2 linked regions of the Streptacidiphilus albus JL83 genome follow. The protein of the gene in region 2 interacts with the protein of the main gene of each other region in a pairwise test. Links are inferred from orthologs where the notes say so. Each region holds a gene or a part of one and is shown on either strand. Other genes may lie near its edges.

Evidence for each region.
Region 1: the proteins of bioB (region 2) and BS75_RS30650 interact in binary tests that used the Escherichia coli proteins (3 or more experiments, as listed by UniProt). The link is inferred for Streptacidiphilus albus JL83 from one-to-one orthologs.

What each region holds. Positions count from the first base shown.
Region 1 is NZ_JQML01000001.1:6,968,456-6,971,583, forward strand. The notes cover bases 85-2,902. They hold BS75_RS30650 (class II glutamine amidotransferase), read right to left. Parts: upstream 2,026-2,902; coding sequence 1,144-2,025; downstream 85-1,143. Other genes in these bases: BS75_RS47050 (acyl-CoA thioester hydrolase/BAAT C-terminal domain-containing protein), read left to right, coding at 85-510; BS75_RS30645 (GNAT family N-acetyltransferase), read right to left, coding at 589-1,119; BS75_RS30655 (bifunctional 5,10-methylenetetrahydrofolate dehydrogenase/5,10-methenyltetrahydrofolate cyclohydrolase), read left to right, coding at 2,315-2,902. Also shown: more of BS75_RS47050, read left to right, coding at 1-84; more of BS75_RS30655, read left to right, coding at 2,903-3,128.
Region 2 is NZ_JQML01000001.1:1,229,554-1,232,711, forward strand. What follows is about bases 1-2,848. They hold bioB (biotin synthase BioB), read left to right. Parts: upstream 1-817; coding sequence 818-1,879; downstream 1,880-2,848. Other genes in these bases: BS75_RS05345 (hypothetical protein), read right to left, coding at 1-616; BS75_RS05355 (adenosylmethionine--8-amino-7-oxononanoate transaminase), read left to right, coding at 1,960-2,848. Outside these bases: more of BS75_RS05355, read left to right, coding at 2,849-3,158. UniProt on the Escherichia coli protein: Catalyzes the conversion of dethiobiotin (DTB) to biotin by the insertion of a sulfur atom into dethiobiotin via a radical-based mechanism.

The sequences.
Region 1 (3,128 bases), 5.7 Mb from region 2 along the record:
GTGCGGCGGGCCCGCGCGCCGTCGTCGTCCGGGCGATGCGCCCTTCGGCAGCCCCCGGAACCTTGCCGAGGACTTCCCGACGCTGGTCCACGGTGCGGTGGCCTACTCGCCGTCGGCCCAGGTCAACCCGAGCTTCCCGGACGGAACCGGCAATGCCTGGAGCCTGGCCGGAAAGCCGGTCCCGCCGGGGGCCGTCCCGCTGCAGCGGGTGAGCGGACCGGTCCTGGCCGTCGCCGGCGCGTCTGGCAGTCCGCGACCTGGGCCCGGCAGATCGTCACCGAACTCGACGCGGACCACGACCCCTATCCCCACCAGGCGCTGGTCTACCCCGGGGCCGGGCACGAGGTCGGGACCGTCCCCTACCTCTCCGAGCAGACCACGGTGATGAACCCCACCAGCTTCGCCGAGGAGAACCTCTGCGGCAGCCGCGCGGGCGACGCCACTGCCCAGGCCGAGGGCTGGCCGCAGGTCCTGGCGCTGCTGGCCGGTCTCGGGACCGGACAGCGGTAGCGGAGTCGGCGGGGAGTGGAGTCGGCGGAGGGAGCGGAGTCGGCGGGAGGGGGCGAGCAGGGTACGGGCGAGCCGGGGTCAGGCGGTCGAGGGTGAGGGCGAGGGCGCGGGCGCGTCGGCGAAGGGCAGCGGGCGTTGGAAGACGACCATGGTGCGTCCGGGGCCGTTGTAGTCCTCGACCACCGTCGCCTCGAAGCCCAGGCTGCGGTGGAAGGTGACCGAGCCGGTGTTGGCAACGGAGGTGATCGCCTTCAACCGCACGGCGCCCTCGCGCTGCGCGGCCTCCGCGAACGCCGCATAGAGGCGGCGTCCCAGCCCGGAGCCCCGGGTGTCGTCGCGGATGGCGATCAGATGGACGTAGCCGGTGCCGGTCGGGGTGACGAAGCCGACGAGGTAGCCGGCGATGCCCTCGGCGTCCCTGGCGGCCAGACAGGTCGAGCCGAACTCCTGCACCAGCGCCAGTTGGTGGAGGGGGCGAAGGTCGCGGTCGCCCCAGTAGCGGGAATGGTCCGCGAGGACCTGGTGGACGTCGGCGACCTCGGCCCGGGTGATCTGCGCTGCCGTGCGCTCCGTGCGGGCGGTTCCGGTCTGGCTGTTCTCGGTGGACATGGCAGCCATCATGGCGGGCGGACCTCAGTGCGCCGACTGGGAGGCCGCAGCCTGCGGGTGGAGGTCGGCGAGTCGCAGCAGGTGGACCGGCGGCTGCGGCAGTGCCAGGGTCGACGCGAGCACCGGTCCCGGCGAGACATGGACGAGTTCGCCGGACGCCAGCAACCGCCAGCGGGGATCCTCGTCCATCCGCTCGCTGGCCACCACCACGCAGGAGCGGTCCGCCAGTTCGGCGGAGCTGGCACGCAGTCGGCGGCGGCGGTCGGCATGCTGCAGCGGCTCCCCGGGCCCGTCCCCGGGGGCGCGGCGATCGAGGACGTAGAGCTCGTGGGTGTCGGGGTAGCGGAGCGCCCACAGCCCGTCCGCATCGGCCAGAAGCAGATTGAGGCAGTACAGCGGCAGCTGCTCGGCCGCCCAGCCGACGGCGGCGGTGATCCCGGCACCGACGTCGCCGCCGTGTCGGTGCACCTCCTCGGTGAGGAGGGCGAAGAACCGCTCGGAGTCGGTCTGGCCGTGGACCGTGCGTGCGACGTCGACGCCCAGTTCCGTGAGCCGGGCGTCCAGCAGGTCGAGGCCTCCGACGACGCCGTTGTGCGCGAACAGCCGCCCGTCCTGCTCGAAGGGGTGGGTGTTCTCGACGGTCAGTCCGCCGGTCGAGGCGAAGCGGACGTGGGCCACGAACGTCGTCGACTCAAGCTCCCGCGCCTCCTGTGCGAACTCGGTGTCCTGCCAGGCCGCCAGCGGCTGACGGAACGTCAGCGGGCGTCCGTCCCGGTCGAACACCCCGATCCCGGTCCCGTCCGGATTCGCCCGACTCTGCGCCTCCAGGCTGTCCGGGGCACCCACCAGCCAGAAGGTTGCGCGAATCCGCTCGGGCGCGCTGCACAGACCGAAGAGGCGACACATGGTGGTGCACATCCCCCGGCAGCCTCCTGGCCAATCACCGGGAGAGCCGTCTCCTCCGCCGAACGGACGGATACCGGGTGGCGGGAGGACGTGGTTATGCTGGCACCGCGGTCGTGACTGGCGCTTGGGTGGATCACCACCGGGGAGCGATTGCCTTCGGTTCGAAGCCGCGCGCCTGGGCGACACCCCTCTCACCCCGGGACCGCCCATGACCGCACAGCCCGCCGCACAGCCCACCGGACAGCCCACCGCACGGCCCGCCGACGCATCGCTCGGCAGCGCCCGGCTCATGACCGGGACCGAGCTGGCCGCAGCCGTCGTCGAACGCTGCGCCGAAGCCGCACGCAACCTCCGCGAGACCAGTGGCGTCACCCCCTGCCTGGCCACCGTGCTGGTCGGGGACGACCCGGCCTCCGTCACCTATGTGGCGATGAAGCGCAATCGCTGCGCCCGGGCCGGCATCGAGTCCCGCCATGTCGCGCTCCCCGCCGACACCACCACGGAGGAACTGGTCGCGGCGGTGCGGGCCCTGTCCGCCGATCCCTCCGTCCACGGCATCCTGCTCCAGCACCCGGTACCGGAGCACATCGACGAGCGCGCGGCGTTCGAGGCCATCGACCCGGCCAAGGACGTCGACGGGGTGACCATGTGGTCGTTCGCGGCGATGGCCTTCGGCCTGCCCGGCTTCCACGCCTGCACGCCCGGAGGCATCGTCCGGCTGCTCGACGCCTACGGGATCGATCCCAGCGGTCGGCACGCGGTCGTGGTCGGCCGCAGTCCGATCCTCGGCAAGCCGCTGGGGATGCTGCTCCTGGCCCGGGATGCGACGGTCACCTACTGCCACTCCCGGACCGTCGGCCTGTCCGACATCATCGCCACCGCCGACATCCTGGTCGCGGCTGTGGGCCGGCCGGAGTTCATCAAGGGGGCCGACATCAAGCCCGGGGCGGTCGTCATCGACGCCGGATACAACCCTGGCAATGTGGGCGATGTCGACTTCGCGGGGGCGGCGGCCCGCGCCCGGCTGATCACGCCCGTGCCCGGCGGCGTCGGACCGATGACGATCGCCCTGCTGCTGGAGCAGACGGTGGCCGCCGCCGTTC
Region 2 (3,158 bases):
TGACCGGGGCGGCACCCGAGGGCGTGGCCGAGGGCGAGCCCTGCGCGGCCAGCTGCGGCAGTCCGCCCCCGGGCTGCTGGAAGACCACGGCCTGGGCGACCGAGGCGGAGTTCAGCGCGGCGGCCGCGTGGGCGGCGGAGGCGCGGTCCGGGTAGAAGAAGACCGTGACCGAGCTGTAGAGGCTGTGGTCCTCAGTGACGTAGTCGGCGGTCAGGAAGCCGTTGCAGTCGCCGCTCGCGGTGACCGGCGCCGAGAGGGTGAAGGCCGCGGTGCAGTCGTTGCCGGCGTGGCCCTGGTAGCGCTCGGCCCTGTAGCCCCCGGGGCTGGTGGCGGTGGCCGCCTCGGACACCTCGGCCGGCAGCACGTCGTCGACCCGCAGCGAGGAGATGCTGCCGGCCGGGACCGCGCTGCCGTCGGCCGCCTGCGGGACGTCGTCCTGCGAGGTGCTGCTGGTGGTCACCGACTGGACGACCTGCCCGGCCCCGGCGTAGTGCACCTCGGCCCAGGTCGCGGCCGTCGCACCGACGGCCAGGACCAGCAGCAGCGAGGCGGTCCGGGGCAACCGGGCCCGGGACGGCTGGTCGGCCGCGGCGCGGTGCTCCCCCCTGAGGTTCATTCCGCAGAGTCTAGGGCGCGATCATGGGCCGAACCCACAGGGGTGGATGAAGAGTGGATGAGAGGCGTCCGCGTCCGTCGCCCCGGACCTCCGGCAACCGGGTGTTGTCGGACTTCTGCGGCAACTCTGCAACCATCCGGGCGATCTTCTGGCAGGTTTCGCCATGGCGGCCGAGCAGGCCCGGAGGAGAGGATCACTGCCATGGATCTGCTTGACTCCCTGCTGGCCAAGGGCCTGAACCGTGAGCTCCCGACGCGTGCGGAGGCCCTCGCCCTGCTGGCGACCTCCGACGACGACCTGCTGGAGGTGGTCGCCGCCGCCGGGCAGGTGCGCCGCCAGTGGTTCGGCCGCCGGGTGAAGCTCAACTACCTGGTGAACCTGAAGAGCGGGCTCTGCCCGGAGGACTGCTCCTACTGCTCGCAGCGGCTGGGCTCGACCGCCGGCATCCTCAAGTACACCTGGCTGAAGCCGGACGAGGCCGCCGCCGCCGCGAAGGCGGGTGTGGCCGGAGGCGCGAAGCGGGTGTGCCTGGTGGCCAGCGGGCGCGGCCCGACCGACCGGGACGTGGAGCGGGTCGCCGAGACGGTGGACGCGATCCGGGCCGGGAACGAGGGCGTGGAGGTCTGCGCCTGCCTGGGCCTGCTCTCCGACGGCCAGGCCGAGCGGCTGCGCGAGGCGGGGGTGCACGCCTACAACCACAACCTGAACACCTCCGAGGGCACCTACGGCGACATCTGCACCACCCACGACTTCGCCGACCGGGTCGAGACGGTGAAGCAGGCCCAGGGCGCCGGGCTGTCGGCCTGCTCGGGGCTGATCGCCGGCATGGGCGAGAGCGACGAGGACCTGGTCGACGTGGTCTTCGCGCTGCGCGAGCTCGACCCGGACTCGGTGCCGGTGAACTTCCTGATCCCGTTCGAGGGCACGCCGCTGGCGAAGGAGTGGAACCTCACCCCGCAGCGCTGCCTGCGGATCCTGGCGATGGTCCGCTTCGTCTGCCCGGACGTCGAGGTCCGGCTGGCGGGCGGGCGCGAGGTGCATCTGCGCAGCCTCCAGCCGCTGGCCCTGCACCTGGTCAACTCGATCTTCCTGGGCGACTACCTGACCAGCGAGGGCCAGGCCGGACAGGCCGACCTGGACATGATCGCGGACGCGGGCTTCGTGGTGGAGGGCGCGGACGAGGCGACCCTGCCGGCCCAGCGCGAGGCCGCCGTCTCGGTCCGCCGCCGGGGCGCGGGTACCGACCTGCCGCCGAACGCGTGACCGTCACCACGGCCCGCGCACTGTCCCCGGAGCGGCTGCTCGAGCTCGACCGGGCGCACGTCTGGCACCCGTACGGCGCGATGCCGGCCGCGGTGGAGCCCTTCCCGGTCGAGTCGGCCTCCGGCGTCCGGCTGCGGCTGGCCCGTCCGGTGGAGGGCCGCGAGGAGCTGGTCGACGGGATGTCGTCCTGGTGGTCGGCGATCCACGGCTACCGGCACCCGGTGCTGGACGAGGCGGTGCGGGAGCAGCTCGGCCGGATGAGCCATGTGATGTTCGGCGGGCTGACCCACGAGCCGGCCGTGCGGCTGGCGGCCCGGCTGGTCGAGATCACGCCGGAACCGCTGCAGCACGTCTTCCTGGCCGACTCGGGCTCGGTCTCGGTCGAGGTCGCCGCCAAGATGTGCCTCCAGTACTGGCTCTCGCTCGGCCGTCCGGAGAAGCGGCGGCTGCTGACCTGGCGCGGCGGCTACCACGGCGACACCTTCCACCCGATGTCGGTGTGCGATCCCGAGGGCGGGATGCACCAGCTGTGGACCGGGGTGCTGCCCCGGCAGGTCTTCGCCGACGCCCCGCCGGACGGTCCGCCGTCGCCGGAGTACCTGGCCCATCTGGACGAGGTGATCGGCCGTCACGCCCACGAGACGGCGGCCGTGGTGGTCGAGCCGGTGGTCCAGGGCGCGGGCGGGATGCGCTTCCACTCCCCCGAGCTGCTGCGGGTGCTGCGGGAGCTGTGCGACAACCACGGGGTGCTGCTGGTCTTCGACGAGATCGCCACCGGCTTCGGCCGCACCGGCGAGCTCTTCGCGGCGGACCACGCCGGGGTCTCCCCCGATGTGATGTGCGTCGGCAAGGCGCTGACCGGCGGGTACCTGACGCTGGCGGCGGCCCTGTGCACCGAGGAGGTGGCCCGGGGCATCGGCCGGGGCGAGGTGCCGCTGCTGGCGCACGGTCCGACGTTCATGGGCAACCCGCTGGCCTGTGCGGTCGCCAACGCCTCGATCGAGCTGCTGCTGGGTCAGGACTGGCGGGCGGAGGTCCGGCGGATCGAGTCCGGGCTGCGGGCCGGGCTGGCCCCGGCCGCCGCGCTGCCCGGGGTGCGGGACGTCCGGGTCCTGGGCGCGATCGGCGTGGTCCAGCTGGACCACGAGGTGGACCTGCCGGCCGCGACCCGGGCGGCGGCGCGGGCCGGGGTGTGGCTGCGGCCGTTCCGGGACCTCGTCTACACCATGCCGCCGTACGTCACCGACGACGCGGACCTCGCGTCGGTCTGCGCGGCGGT